DNA from 3 places in the Streptomyces deccanensis genome. Region 2 is predicted to be linked to each of the others. Evidence: riboswitches for the same ligand, from Rfam matches in the RefSeq annotation. Region 2 holds a riboswitch; each other region holds the start of a gene.
What was found. Region 2 has a riboswitch for cyclic di-AMP ahead of L3078_RS21690 (M23 family metallopeptidase). Riboswitches for the same ligand answer to the same signal wherever they lie in the genome.
Positions count from the first base shown of each region.

Region 1: it holds a riboswitch for cyclic di-AMP, as region 2 does, so the genes downstream of both, L3078_RS18810 (transglycosylase family protein) here and L3078_RS21690 (M23 family metallopeptidase) in region 2, are expected to answer to the same signal.
Region 3: it holds a riboswitch for cyclic di-AMP, as region 2 does, so the genes downstream of both, L3078_RS39080 (M23 family metallopeptidase) here and L3078_RS21690 (M23 family metallopeptidase) in region 2, are expected to answer to the same signal.

Region 1 is NZ_CP092431.1:4,233,759-4,238,689, forward strand. Features, by position in the region: gene eno (phosphopyruvate hydratase) at 1-677, opposite strand, end outside; gene L3078_RS18810 (transglycosylase family protein) at 1,102-1,794, opposite strand; cyclic di-AMP (ydaO/yuaA leader) riboswitch at 1,799-1,998, opposite strand; gene L3078_RS18815 (LysM peptidoglycan-binding domain-containing protein) at 2,181-3,239, opposite strand; gene L3078_RS18820 (cytochrome P450 family protein) at 3,458-4,750, opposite strand; gene L3078_RS18825 (nucleoside triphosphate pyrophosphohydrolase) at 4,877-4,931, opposite strand, start outside.
Region 2 is NZ_CP092431.1:4,866,617-4,871,547, forward strand. Features, by position in the region: gene L3078_RS21685 (aldo/keto reductase) at 154-1,098, opposite strand; gene L3078_RS21690 (M23 family metallopeptidase) at 1,218-2,279, opposite strand; cyclic di-AMP (ydaO/yuaA leader) riboswitch at 2,290-2,451, opposite strand; gene L3078_RS21695 (PP2C family protein-serine/threonine phosphatase) at 2,713-3,816, opposite strand; gene L3078_RS21700 (GTP cyclohydrolase II) at 3,982-4,641, opposite strand; gene L3078_RS21705 (MarR family winged helix-turn-helix transcriptional regulator) at 4,852-4,931, opposite strand, start outside.
Region 3 is NZ_CP092431.1:8,876,014-8,880,944, reverse strand. Features, by position in the region: gene L3078_RS39085 (rhamnogalacturonan lyase family protein) at 1-645, opposite strand, end outside; gene L3078_RS39080 (M23 family metallopeptidase) at 897-1,913, opposite strand; cyclic di-AMP (ydaO/yuaA leader) riboswitch at 1,918-2,076, opposite strand; gene L3078_RS39075 (alpha-galactosidase) at 2,379-4,451, opposite strand; gene L3078_RS39070 (tyrosine-protein phosphatase) at 4,707-4,931, shown strand, end outside.

The DNA of each region.
Region 1 (4,931 bases), 630 kb from region 2:
ATGGCCTCGATGATGAGGTCGAGGGCGGCGCGGTTGGACTCCAGGTTCGGGGCGAAGCCGCCCTCGTCGCCGAGGCCGGTGGACAGGCCCTTGGTCTTCAGCACCTTCTTGAGGGTGTGGTAGACCTCGGCGCCCCAGCGCAGGGCCTCGGAGAAGGACTCCGCGCCGATGGGGGCGATCATGAACTCCTGGATGTCCACGTTGGAGTCGGCGTGCGAGCCGCCGTTCAGGATGTTCATCATCGGAACGGGCAGCAGGTGCGCGTTCGGGCCGCCCAGGTAACGGAAGAGCGGGAGGTCGCTGGCCTCGGAGGCGGCGTGGGCGACGGCGAGGGAGACGCCGAGGATGGCGTTGGCGCCGAGGGAGCCCTTGTTGTCGGTGGCGTCCAGGTCGAACATCGCCTGGTCGATGAGGCGCTGCTCGGTGGCGTCGTAACCGACGAGCTCCGGGCCGATCTGCTCGATCACGGCGAGGACGGCCTTCTCGACGCCCTTGCCGAGGTAGCGGTTCGGGTCGCCGTCACGAAGCTCGATGGCCTCGAAGGCACCGGTGGAGGCGCCGGACGGAACGGCGGCACGACCCGTGCTGCCGTCGTCGAGGCCGACCTCGACCTCGACGGTGGGGTTGCCTCGCGAGTCGAGGATTTCCCGGGCTACGACGACGTCGATGGACGGCACGAGCATCTCCTTCATGGAATGTGACGCGGAAGTGCGGGGCCCGCGGGCCTTGCGACTAGAGCCTAACCGCCCCGGGCTCGTCGGCAGCCGACCGACCGTCCCGTGGACAGAGAGACCGTACCTATTGTTCCAGCTCGGAACAAAGGGGGGTGGGCCGGAAAGTGAACAGAAGGAGGGGGCGGACATGAAAAAGCCCCGCCCCGGTGCGTACGGGGGAATGCGCACCGAGGCGGGGAGCTCGCGAGAGACGGGGGGACGGCCCTCACGAGGTCTTCACTATGGAGGACACGGATGTGAGCGGGCTGTGGTTCAGCTGGGAAGCGGCCCGAATTTCTCGGCCCAGCCGAACCCGCCCCGCCTGCCCGGCCGTGGGGGCGGCCGTGGGGGCGGCAGGCGTGCGGTGGCCGTCGCCTCCGCCAGGGGGTCAGCTCAGGTGGAGCTGCTGGCCCGGGTAGATGAAGTCGGCGTCGTCGATGATGTCCTTGTTCAGCTCGAAGAGCTTCTCCCAGCCACCCTTGACGTTCTTCTTCTCGGCGATGGCGCTGAGGGTGTCGCCGGTGACGACCTTGTACTCGCCGTCGCCCTTCTTGACCTTCTTGCCGGTTGGGGTCTCGACGGTGGCGCGCTCGGAGGAGCGGGAGGCGCGGGTGTCCTCGGTGCTCTTCTTGGTGCTCTCCTGCGTGTTCTGCTGCGAGGAGCCGGAGTTCGAGGAGCCGGAGGAGGCGGCGGCACCGTTGTACGCGGCACCGGACAGGCCCTTGCCGCAGACCGGCCAGGCACCCTTGCCCTGGCCCGCGAGGACCTTCTCGGCGATCTCGATCTGCTGCGCCTTGGTGGCCTGGTCGGCGGTGGAGGCGTACTTCGTGCCGCCGTACCCGGCCCAGGTGGAGGCCGAGAACTGCAGACCGCCGTAGTAGCCGTTGCCGGTGTTGATGGACCAGTTGCCGCCGGACTCGCACTGGGCGACGGCGTCCCACTCGGAGGCGGTGGCGGCGGAGGCGCTGCCGGCGGCCATCAGCGGGGCGGCGACGGCGGCGGCGCCGGTGACGCCGGCGACGGCGATGGCGCGGGCGGCCTTGGACGGACGACGGTGCTTGCCCTTGCTGGAAAACAGCATGGAGAGATCCCCTCACCGACGCCTGCGAGGTGAGCTGTCGGGTTCGGGCCGGTTGAGTTGCCCGGCCGCGCTCGTGCGCCTCTCGGCCCACTTCGCGCGGCTTCACCCCGAGCCGGTTCCGGACGTGCGCCCCCGAAGGGCCGCAACCACCGGACCCGGCACTTACCTTGGGTCCCCCGCTCCTGCCTACGGCGCTTGACGCGACGACTGTTCCTTGCGGCCGTTGGCAGGATTCGGCGTACCGACCGCAGGGGCCCGCTGTGGCGAGCGGTCACGACCGTAAACACGTGATTGCCCGGATTTCAAAGACGATCAGGGGGTCTGTGATTCATCTCCCACCTAGATCAAAACGGGCATTAAGGGGCGAACAGTGACCCGAACTGTCGCTACTTTTCGCCCGTTTCGGCACCGACTTCGAGGGTCTGACCGGGAAGGATAAGGTCCGGGTCAGTTCCGACCGTGCCCTCGTTCTCGGAGTAGAGCTTGCGCCACCCGCCGTCCAGGTCGAGCGAGTTCGCGATCCGCGTCAGGCTGTCGCCCGCGCGGACGGTGTAGGCGCCGTCGACACCCTCGCGCGCCGCGTCGCCGCCACGGGAGGCGTGACGGCCGGAGGGGGTGGAGTCGGCGCGGGAGTCGTCGGCCGCGTCCGTGTCGGCCTCCGTGCCCGCGGCGGGGCTCTCGTCGGCGCTGGCGCCGCGGTGACGACCGGTGCCGGCTTCGCTCTCGTCGGCCGAAGAGTCGTCACTCTGCGACGAATCGTCCGACTTGGGTGACTTCGTGGCCTCGGAGCTCGTCGAGCCGTCCGAGTCGCCCGAGCCACCCGTGTCGCCCGAGTCGGCGTCGGCGCCCGAGCCGGTCTTGGCCTTGGTGGACCCGTCGAAGGCGTCGGAGGTCGAGCCGCCGGGCGCGCTGGAGTCGTCCGAGTCGCCGGACTTGGCCGAATCGGCCCCGTCGGTCGAAGCGGAGGAATCCGACGAACCGGATGAATCGGATGAGCTGGACGAGCCGGATGCACTGCCCGACTTCGTCGAGTCGTCCGCGACGCCCGTGTCCACGTCGGCGGAACCGGAGTCGCCGCCGAGGTTGTGGAGCAGGCCGCAGGTGGACCAGACGCCGACGCCCTGGTCCGCGAGCACCTTCTCAGCGACGGCTATCTGCTGCGAACGGCTGGCCTGGTCGGCGGTCGCGGCGTAGTCGAGGCCGCCGTACTTCTCCCAGTTCGCCTGGGTGAGCTGGAGGCCGCCGTAGCGTCCGTTCCCGGTGTCCGCGCTCCAGGAGCCACCGCTCTCGCACTCCGCCACCTGGTCCCAGGTGGTTCCGCTGGCCGCGCTCGCGCCGGTGGCGCCGAGCAGGGGGATCGCGATGGCCGAGCCGGTCACTCCGGCCGCGACCAGGAGGGCGGGTGCCTGACGGGGGCGACGGTGACGACCGTTCCCGGAGAGCATGCGGTTGCCTTTCACACGACAGCAGTGACCGTACGAAGGGTGTGGGGTGACCCCTTCGTACTGACGTGTGAACGTAGCCGGAGTCGATCAGTTGTCACAAGTTAATGCAGCGCAGATCACGTGAAGATCACAGACTTGAGGGAGTGTCATTTTCCGTCGCGGAATGCGGTAGTGCTACGGGCTGCCCGGGTACTACTACGTACCGCTCACGAGCCGCCTCACGAAATGCTCTCGGACCGCCCCTGCGGGGTGAATTGCACCGGAAGCGTGCGCAATCCGCGCATGATGAGCCCTCCTCGCCATCGCAAGTCGGCCGGCTCCGCAGCGAGTCGGAGGTCGGGGAGGCGGGTGAGGAGCGTCGCCAGCGCGGTCTGGCCTTCGAGGCGGGCGAGGGGGGCGCCGAGGCAGTAGTGGATGCCGTGGCCGTAGCCGAGGTGCTGGTTGTCACGGCGGGAGAGGTCGAGGGTGTCGGGGTCCTCGAAGCGGGCGGGGTCGCGGTCGGCGGCCGCGAGGACGACGAGGACGGGGTCGCCCTGGGCGATGTCCTGTCCGCCGATGGTGAGGGGGCGGGTCGCGAACCGCCAGGTGGCCAGCTCGACGGGGCCGTCGTAGCGCAGGAGTTCCTCGACGCCGGTTTCGAGCAGCGCGGTCTCCCCCGCTGCCAGGGAGGCCTGGAGGCGGGTGCGCTGGTCGGGGTGGGTGAGCAGGGCGTAGGTGCCGTTGCCGATGAGGTTGACGGTCGTCTCGAAGCCGGCGAAGAGCAGGATGAACGCCATGGCCGCGGCCTCGTTCTCGGTGAGGTGCTCGCCGTGGTCGGAGGCACGGATGAGGCCGGAGATGAGGTCCTCGCCGGGGGCGGGGTGCTCGGTGAGGCCTTCACGCTTCCTGTGGATGAGGTCGGCGAGGTAACCGCGCATCTTCTTCACCGACCGCGCGACGCCGCCCCTCGGGCCGCCGCCGTGCCGGATCATCATGCCTGCCCAGTCCTGGAAGTCGTCCTGGTCCTCGCGGGGGACGCCGAGGAGGTCGCAGATCGCGTAGATGGGGAGCGGGAAGGCGAAGTCGTGGATGAGATCGGCCTCGCCCGTCTCCGCGAAGCGGTCGATGAGCTGATCGGTCAACTCCTGCACCCGGGGGGCGAACTCGGCGACCCGGCGGGGTGTGAACGCCTTCGAGACGAGACGGCGCAGCCGCGTGTGGTCCGGCGGATCGATGTTGAGCAGATGGGTCATCAACTCGGCCTTGCGCTCACCGGGGATGCCGGTCTTGCCCTTGGCGTGGGCGGGCTCGTCGTGGTGCGCGGGGTTCTTCGACAGGCGCGCGTCGGCGAGGGCCTGCTTGGCGTCGGTGTAGCGGGTGACCAGCCAGGCCTCCACCCCACTGGGCAGCCGCGTCCGGTGCACCGGGGCGTGCTCCCGGAGCCAGGCGTACGCCGGGTACGGATCGGTGGCGAACTCCCAGGTGAAGAGGGAGGGCGCGGGGCTGCTGAGGGACGAGGGATGGTCGGTCACCCGTCGACGGTAGCGGGCCGCCCGACGACCGCCGTCGCGGCCCGGCCTCCCTCGCGCCAGCTCCGACCACCGTCGCGGCCCGGCCTCCCTCGCACCAGGTCGGGGGTTCTCCCGCTGCGCGGCATGTCAGCGCTCGTCCAGGCCCTCCGCGGCTCGGATCGCGTCGCGGTAGGCGCGGGAC
Region 2 (4,931 bases):
ACGGCCCGGGGGTGGATCGGCGGGACTTCTCTGGGCCGCTGTATGCGACGGGCGTACCGCACCGGCACGGCCCCTTCCGTCGGTCGGCGGGCGGGCGAGCGTCGGGGCGCTGTGTGGTCGCTCGCTCCGCGCCCCGTGCTGGTTCGTGCGGGTCTACGCCGACGCCTCGGTCAGGCGAGTCAGTTCCTCGGGGGTGAGGGTGAGGTCGGCGACGGCCAGGAGGGCGGGGAGTTGGTCCAGGGAGCGGGCTGAGGCGATCGGGGCCGCGACGGTCGGCTGGGCTGCCAGCCAGGCGAGGGCGACGGTGGCGTGGGCGGCGCCGCGGGCCTCGGCGATGTCGTCGAGGGCGGCGAGGACACGGGGGCCGGCCGGGGTGTCGAGGTAGGCGCCGGCGCCCGCGGCCCGGGGGCTGTCGACCGTCGTGCCGGGGCGGTACTTGCCCGTGAGGAAGCCCTTGGCGAGGGCGAAGTACGGGACGGCGGAGAGGCCGGCTTCGGCGGCGACGGCCTGGAGCGGGCCCTCGTAGGTGTCCCGGGAGACCAGGTTGTAGTGGGGCTGGAGCGCCACGTAGCGCGCCAGGCCCTCGGCGGCCGCGAAGTCCAGGGAGGCCTTCAGGCGTTCGGGGCTGATGTTGGAGGCGGCCGTCGCGCGGACCTTGCCGGCCTTCACCAGGTCGTCGAGGGCGGTGACGATCTCCTCGACGGGGACCTCGGGCTTGTCGAAGTGGGTGTAGTAGAGGTCGATGTGGTCCGTGCCGAGGCGGGCCAGGGACGCGTCGGCGGCGGCCTTGATGTTGGCCGCCGTCAGGCCCTGGTACTGGGGGTGCTGGCTCACCTTGGTCGCGATGACCACGTCGTCGCGGTTGCCCCGGGACCTGATCCAGTTCCCGATGATCCGCTCGGACTCGCCGCCCTCGTTGCCCTCGACCCAGGACGAGTACGAGTCGGCCGTGTCGATGAAGTTGCCGCCGGCCGCCGTGTAGGTGTCGAGGACGGCGAAGGACTGTGCCTCGTCCGCCGTCCAGCCGAAGACGTTGCCGCCGAGGGCGAGCGGGAAGACCTCGATGTCGGACGTGCCGAGCCTGCGAAGAGAAGTCATGTCCGACGTCAACCAGTGGACCGGACGCCCGCATTCCCCATCCGTGCCGAGGCAGGACGAACGCCGCGTGGGCCCGGGGGCCTACGCGGCGTCGCTGTGCTGTGCGGGGTGGCGGCGGGCTACGGGGTCAGGCCCTTGCTGCGGAGCCAGGCCGCCGGGTCGATGCCGCTGCTGGAGCCGCCGGGGTGGACCTCCATGTGGAGGTGGGCGCCCGTGACGTTGCCGGTGGCACCGACGCGGCCGATGACGTCGCCGGTGGTGACCTTCTGGCCGACGCTGACGCCGATGGAGGACTGGTGGGCGTACCAGATCTCGGTGCCGTCATCGAGGGTGAGGACGGTCTTGTAGCCGTAGGAGCCCTCGTAGCCGGCCTGCGTGATGGTGCCGCTGCCGACGGCCTTGATCAGGGTGCCGGTGGGGGCCGCGAAGTCGAGGCCCGTGTGGTAGCCGGAGGACCAGTACGGGCCGGCCTGACCGAAGCTGGAGGTGAGGGTGTACGAGGAGGTGGGAAGCGTGAACTGCTTGGCCAGGGCGGCGAGACGCTCGGCTTCCTTCTTCTCCGCGGCCTCCTGCTCCGCCTTCTTCTTGGCGGCGGCCTCCTTGGCCTCGGCTTCCCTCTTCTCCTGGGCGGCCTGCTCGGCGGCCTTGTCCGCGGCGGCGGTCTGCGCGGCCTCGGCGGCGGCCTTGTCGAAGGCGTCCTGCTGGGACTCGGCCTGCGCCATGATGCGGGCGCGCAGCGCCTCGCCGGCGTCCGCGGTGCCCTGTTCGGTCTCGGCGGCGGTCAGACCGGCGCTGCTGAGCGGGGTCTTGGAGGCCTCGGGCTCCGGCTCGTCGGCCTCGTCCTCGAAGACCGAGCCGACGTTCGGCATGTCGGGCAGCGATATGGAGACCGGGGCCTTGCCGGACTGCGCGCTGGCCATCCCGGCACCGCTGACGGCGGCTATGACACCGACGCCGAGCACCGTGGAGCTACGGGCAAGTCCGTTACGGGCGAGTACGCCGCTCTTCTTGGCGACGCGGTGCCGGCCGCGAACGGGACGCAGGGTGTCCTCGCTGGGGTTCCACTCCTGCCAGGGGCCCTCGTTGTCGCTGTTGTAGCTGCCGTAGCCGAACGTCTGGCTCTCGCCGTCGCGTTGGGTCGGCACGAACGGGGCTTCGGTCGCGGACCGGTTCGACGCCACGTAGGCGTACTCCTTCCTTCCTTCTCGCCTACCGGGTTAGCTGACGGGTTCGGAGCAGGAAGGTCTCCTACGCGCGTAAACCGGTCGTGCGTACTGCCACGGCGGTTTCCGTGCGATTCACCCCAGGGTGGTGGTTCCCCGGTTCCCTTGCGGGATTCGACGCGTGAGCACGGAGCCGTCTCTTGTGACGGCTGGGACGACCGCGCTGCGTTATCGAACGTTAATAGACGCGAGTACTCCATTCCAAGCTGTTCTGAATGATCGTTCCGGCTTTCGCGCTGGACTTTACGGGTCATGAGGGGGTGAAAACGGGCGAGTTGACCTTGACCGGCGAGTAACAGTCGGGCTGATACGGCGTCAGTTCTTATACGGAGGACGGTGAGACGGACACGTTCGGTGACATCGACCGTCCGCCCGCGATGACGTCGGCGTCTCAGGGGCGGCGGACCGCCAGGAGCGCCATGTCGTCCGTGGTGCGGTCACCCGTGTGCCGGCGCACCTCCTCCGCGAGAGTCGTCAGCAGGGCGCGCGGGGCGGTGAAGGTACGGCCGGAGAGGCGCGCGGCCGGGTCGTAGAAGACCCCGTGCGCGTCCCGCGCCTCGGAGAGGCCGTCGGTGTAGAAGAGCAGCGTGGCTCCGGCCGGGAACCCGGTCTCCTCCGCGCGGTCGGGCCAGGTGCCCAGGTCGTCCATGCCGAGGGGCAGCGCGGGCCGCTGGGCGTCCAGGGTGCACAGCGTGCCGTCGGCGAGCAGCAGCAGGGGCGAGGGGTGGCCCCGGTTGACGATCCGGGCGCGGCCCGCGCCGTGCGGGAACTCCGCGAGCACCGCCGTCACGAACCCCTCGTGCTCCACCGCCGCGTCCCGGCGCGCGGCCTCCCGCCGCGTCCCCTCCCTGGCCAGCGCCCGTTCCAGCCGCTGCGCCACCGCTTCGAGCGTCGCCTCCTGTTCGGCCGCCTCCCGGAACGCCCCGATCAGCACCGCCACCGCCGACACCGCCCCGAGCCCCTTGCCGCGTACGTCACCCACGATCAGCCGTACGCCGTGGGGCGAGTCCTGCACCGCGTACAGATCGCCGCCGATCGACGCCCCGGCCTGCGCGGCCTCGTACCGCGCGGCGATCTCCAGCCCGCCGATCCGCTCCTGCGGCACGGGCAGTACGGCCCGCTGCGCCGCCTCGGCGATCTCCCGGGCGGTGGCGAGCCGGGCGTCGCTGCGGCGCACGAGGCGGTTGATGAGGACGGCCAGCACGGCGACGGTGGCCACCGTGGCGATCTCGGTGAGCGCGTCCACATGGCCCGCGTCGTCGTAGTGGAGGCGTACGGCGGTGATGCCGGCCACCGACGCGACGCCGACGACCACCGTGCCGAACAGCGTGAAGAGCGGGGCCGTCACCAAGGGCGCGGCGGTGAAGAAGGGGACCGCGGTGAACTCGCGCGGGGTGAAGTGGTCGTAGAAGAGGCCGACGGCGAGCAGCAGCAAGGGAAGGAGGCGGGCGAGCGTACGGGCGTACGAGAACCGCCGCCCACCCGGCTCCCGCATGACCTCCGCGCCCTCTCGCTGCCCCACGGATACAGGGTTTCCGGGGGTGGGCGGCGGGGCTAGTCGGCGGGGCCGAGTGGGCTAGGGAACCGGATGACGGAGGGGTGCGGGTGGGGGTTCGGGTGGAGTGCGGGTGGGGGCCTGAATGGGGGTCCAGGTGGGGGTTCAGCCCGCTGAGAGGCCCGTCAGGCCCGTCGCGCCCGTCAGCTCGTGCAGGGGGAGGGTGTGCTGGGTCTGGAGGACCTTCGCGCGGAGGTAGCGGACGTTGTGGGCGGTGGTGAAGACGCCCGTGGGGACGCGGTCGCGCACGCGCACGCCGAGGTCGCGCAGCTGCTGGGCCTTGTCGGGGTTGTTGGAGAGCAGGTCGAGCTCGTCGATGCCGAGGGCGCCCAGCATCTGGGCCGCCGCCGTGTAGTCCCGGGCGTCCTCCGGCAGGCCGAGCGCCGCGTTCGCCTCGTAGGTGTCGAGGCCCTGGTCCTGGAGGGCGTACGCGTCGAGCTTGTTGTAGAGGCCGATGCCCCGGCCCTCCTGGCGGAGGTAGAGGAGGACGCCACCCCGGTCGGCGATCCGCTCCACCGCCTCGCGCAGCTGCGGGCCGCAGTCGCAGCGGGCCGAGCCGAACACGTCGCCGGTCAGGCACTCGGAGTGCAGTCGCACCAGCGGGGCCGTGCCGGGGGCGGGGTCGCCGAGGACGATCGCCAGGTGCTCCCGGCCGTCGACGAGGTCGTGGAAGGTGACCATCTCGGCGTCGACGCCGTAGCCGTCCTGGAAACGCAGCGGTACCCGGACGCGGGCACGCGGGGTGGCAGCGGGAAAGTCGGGCATGCGGGTTCTCCGGTCCTGGTGCGGGGTGTCGCTGTGCTTCAGTTTTGAAGCACAGCGCTCGCAGCGACTCTAACCCGTGCTTCAAATTTCAAGCAACCGCATTGGGGATACGTCACATTCCCGTCACGCGCGATCCGGTCCGTCCCGCAGGGTTCCGCCGTCCGTCCCGCACGGCCCCGCTCGTCCGTCACACCCGGTCCCGCTCGTCCGTCACACGTGGTCGCGCTCGTCCTGCTGGGTCGACGTACACGCGCGGCGGCGCCACGGGAGGTCGTCCGAGGCGGGGGTCG
Region 3 (4,931 bases), 4.0 Mb from region 2:
GTACCCGCCGATCGGCGTGGATCCGCTGATCGCGGCCGGTGCCGGGTCGTTGGCGCCGTTCCCGCCGACCTGGGTGTACGAGCCGGGTCCGAGGTCGACACGCCACAGCCGCTCGCCGGTCAGCGTGTACGCCTCCAGCAGGTCGGGCCGGTCCCTGGTCTGCGAGAGCCGGCTCACCACCAGCTCGTACCGCCCGTCCCCGTCGAGGTCGCCGGGCCAGGCGTGCTGCACGGTGTAGCCCTCCGCCGCGGCGAGCGGGATCTCGGCGTACCCCTGATCGAGCGGCAGCGCCGAACTCGGCTTTCCCTCCCGCCCGTCGACGACGGCCCGCACGCTGTACGCGCCCGTGCCCGGGCTGGTGTCCCGGTAGGTCGTCGAGCGGGTGATCGGCGCCCGGTTCAGCCGCTTGCCGCCCTTGTAGACGTTGAAGCCGATCGCGTCGCCGCGGCGCGCGTACTCCGTGCCGAGCAGCCGCCAGCTGAGGAAGGTCCCGCCGTCGAACGGTACGGCGACCAGGCCCCGGTCCAGGTTCTCCACGACCCGGCGAGGTTTCTCCGCGGCATGGCCGCCGGGGGCGGAGAAGAGACCGGCGAACAGGGCGGCGGCGGTCAGGAAGACGGTTCTCCGACGTCGGGCAGTGCGCACCGACACTCCTTCACAGAGGCAGAAAGCGCTTACGCGGATCACTGTCCCCGCCCCTCGCGGCACTGTCGAGGGTTCGATCGGCCATGCCACACGACCGCAACACGGCGATCATGAAACGCCGAAGACCGGCCCCTGATCACAGGGACCGGCCTTCGGCATGCGGGCGCCGGGTGGAGGTGGCGTCAGCCGCTTGGGGACGGTGACGTCAGACGCCGGTGGAGGTGATGTCAGACGCTCGGGGGCCGGTGTCGTCAGACGCCGACGCCCTTCGAGCGGAGGTAGGCCAGCGGGTCGATGTCCGCGCCGTAGTTGGGGCTGGTGCGGATCTCGAAGTGGAGGTGCGGGCCGGTGACGTTGCCGGTCGCGCCCGAGAGGCCGATCTGCTGGCCGCCGCTCACGGACTGACCCGCGGAGACGGAGATCGAGGACAGGTGGGCGTACTGGGCGTAGTAGCCGTCGGCGAGCTTGATGACGACCTGGTTGCCGTACGCGCCGCCCCAGCCGGCGGAGACGACGGTGCCCGCGCCCACGGCCTTGAGGCTGGTCCCGGTCGGGGCCACGAAGTCGACGCCCGTGTGGTAGCCGCTGGACCACATGCTGCCGGCGGTCTTGTACGCGGTACCGACGGTCCCGCTCAGGATCGGCCTGCTGAAGCCCGAGGCGTTGGACGACGAGGACTGGCCGCTCGCCGTCGAGGTCGACGCCTTGGTGTCCTTCGACTCCTGCTTCGCGGGAGCGGAGGGCTTCGACGTCTGGGACGACGCGGGCGACTCGGCGGGCTTCGAGGACTGCGACAGCTGCGGCTTGGACGAGGAGCGCGACGTCTCGCTCGACGCGGCCCGCTCACCGATCGACAGCTTCAGCCCCGGGTGGATGAGCGAGGGGTCGGAGCCGATCGCCTCCCGGTTGTCCGAGTACAGCTTCTTCCAGCCGCCCTCGACGTCCTGCTCGTCCGCGATCTTCGCGAGGTAGTCGCCGACCTTCACCGAGTAGGTCTTGGCCGCCGCCTTCTTGGTGGCGGTCTTCTCCGCCTGCGCGGCCTTCTCGGCCTGCTCGATCCGTGCGCTCGCCTCGGCCGCGGACTTCTCGGCGGCGATCGTGGTCGGCTTCTCGGAGACACCGGAGACGGTGGCGCTCGGGGTCGCGGCGTGGGCGCCGGCGGCTCCGATCAGCGGCAGCGCGAGCGCCGCGCCACCGGTGCCGGCGGCGGCGATCGAGCGGGTGAAGCGCTGGGACTTCGGACGGCGGTGCTTACCCTTCGCGGGCATGACGAATTCCTCTCCGGCGCCTGCGAGGTGAGCTGTCGGGTGCGGACTGGAGATGTCCGGCCGTGCTTGCGCACGGCTTTACCCCTAGCCGTTCCGGAGACCGGAACAGGCGGTGATTCCTGTGGGTCCCCCGCTCCTGCCGTGGATCGGGTCGGTACGCGGCTCCGGTCGGCGGCAGGATTGGGCGTCCGTCCGGATTGACGCCGAACGTAAGCGACTTGTGCCCACAGGGACAACCTTTGGGACTTCCTGTGCGTCTTCCGCACTGATCCTTACATCAATTCACCATCACGCTCCGTAATAGACCGGTCTAGGGTGCATTCCAACCTCCCTGGAAATCTGCGCGAATTACGTGGACATGACGGCAACGGAACGTCACGAATATGACGCTGCTCACGCACCTACGGCCCAGTAGGCTTTATTCCAGGGCTTGTTGGATTTACAGCTACATTTCAGACAGAAGGCTCAAGTCCGACGGAGACGGACAACCGTCGCATCGAAGTCGCCGCGCAGACCGGTCCGCAGTCCGTGATGCACCAGCACGGCACCTCGGTGCGTCTCGCCCGTTTCGCGGCACTCGTACGTCGCCGTCGGGTCCAGCCCGCGCAGTCGCAGCGGGGCGAGCGGCTCGCCGTAGTGCTGGGCCTGGAGCCAGGCGAGGACGACGACCTCGTCACCGTGCACGTACTGCACGGCGCTCAGCCCGCCCGTCGGCGGCCGCAGCCGGTACAGGTCGCCGCGCTGCACGACCGGCCGGATCCCCTTGTACAGCTCCACCCACTCCCGGGCCTCGGCCAGCTCCTCCTCGCTCCACTCGGTGAGGTCGCCGCCCACGCCGAGCACGCCCGCCATGGCGCTGACGAACCGGAACCGCAGCGAGCTGACCCGCCCGTTCAGCTGGTTGTTCGGGCTGTCGGTGACCCACGCGGCCATGGCCCGGGCCGGATGGATCTGACTGAAGCCGTGCTGGATGGCGAGCCGGTCGAGCGGGTCGGTGTTGTCGGAGGTCCACACCTGGTCCGTCCGCGCCATGACCCCGAGGTCGATCCGGCCGCCGCCGCCCGAGCACGACTCGAACGCGACCCCCGGGTGCGCGGCCCGCAGCCGGTCCAGCAGGGCGTAGAAGGCGTGCACGTGCTCGACCCACAGCTTCTGCGGATAGGGCTCACCGGGCCAGCCCGCGTCGGTGAAGCAGCGGTTGAAGTCCCACTTCACATAGTCGATCGGCGCGCTGGACAGGAGCGTGTCGAGCCGTTCCCAGAGGTATTCCTGGACGTCTTCCCGGGCGAGATTGAGGACGAGCTGATTGCGCAGTTCCGTCCGCTTTCGGCCCGGTTGGAACTGCGCCCATTCGGGATGCGCCCGATACAGCTCACTGTCCGGATTGACCATTTCCGGCTCGACCCAGATGCCGAACTGCATCCCGAGGGAGTGCACACGCTCGGCGAGCGGACGCAGCCCCTTCGGGAAGCGGTCGGGATTGGGCGTCCAGTCGCCGAGGCCGGCCCGGTCGCTGGTGCGCGCCCCGAACCAGCCGTCGTCCACCACGAACAGCTCGACCCCGATGGCGGCCGCCCGGCGCGCCAGGGCCTCCTGCTGTTCCTCGGAGATGTCGAACTCGGTGGCCTCCCAGGAGTTGAAGAGGACCGGCCGGTCCTGGTCCGCGTCCGGGATGACGTACGTCCGCTGGTAGGCGTGCCAGGCGCGGCTCGCCCCGCCGAAGCCGCCGTCGCTCCACAGGCCGGCGAAGACGGGTGTGGTGAAGGTCCCGCCCGTCTCCAGCCGCAGCAGTCCGGACTCGTCGTATCCGGCGCCGCCGGTGATCTGCACGCGCGCGTCCGGGAGTTGGGCCACCGCGATCCGCCAGGAACCCGACCAGCCCAGGGCGCAGCCGTAGACCTCGCCGCGCTCCTCTGTGGCGTCGGTGTCGAGGGCGACCCAGGGCAGGTGCTGGTGCCCGGTGTGGCCGCGGCGGCTGCCGATGACCTTCTCGCCGTAGGTGAGGTCGGCGCGCACGAGCCGGGACTCGGCCGCCCATCGCCCGTGCAGCTGGGAGAGGCGCCAGGTCTCCTCCGCGCGCGGCAGCGTCCAGGTCGCCGAGTCGGCCCGCAGCAGCTCCACCGCGGGCCCCTCGTTGGCGAGGGTCACCCAGCGCTCGACCACGTCGTCGCGCATCCGGTAGTGCAGGGTGATCCCGAGTCCGTCGTCGGTGAACCGCAGCCGCAGCTCGTCGCCGTCGGCCTCGTACGCCTGGAAGGTCCACTCGGTGCCGCGCCGCTCGTCCGTGCGCACGGACAGGGCCGGGCGGGTGAAGCGGGGTCCGCCCTCGACGGGGTACTCCTCGTGTCCGTCGACCGGGGCCTCGAACGGCCAGTACGGCAACTGCAGCCGTGCTGCCAGCTCCTCGGCGTCCGCGAGGGCGATCCGGGGACCCCAGTGCAGGTGCAGCAGCTCGTCGTTCTCGGTGAGCCGCAGGGCATAGCTGCTCCTGGTCCCGGTGAGAAGCCAGGTCCGGCCGTCTGCGCCGATTTCCAACATCAAGCCCCCACAGATTCGAACAGGTGCAATCGGGCTTCAACATCATCGCAGGTCGCCGCGGGCGCTCGACGGCGCCTGTGGACAACCGCGCCGCGTCCGCCGAGCGGCCTGTGGACAACCGCTCCGGGCTCCCGTACCCGGCTGTGGACAACTCATTGGCGTACGCACCCATGTCGTATCGTCGAGGGCGCGCCTCGATGTCGAGTGCGTGCCCGTCGGCGCTCGGCGCGGACGGGCGGATGGGAGGGAGCCCCAGTGACGCAGCAGATCCCGTCGACCGAGCCCGAGCTGACCGGGGTGCGCAATTTCCGCGATGTGGGGGGTCTGCCGACCGTGGACGGCCGCCGGGTGCGTCACGGGGTGCTGTTCCGCAGCGGCCACCTGGCGCACGCGACCGACGAGGACGCCGCCTTCCTCTCCTCCCTGGGCCTGCACACGATCTTCGACTTCCGCAACGCGGCCGACCACAAGCTGGAGGGC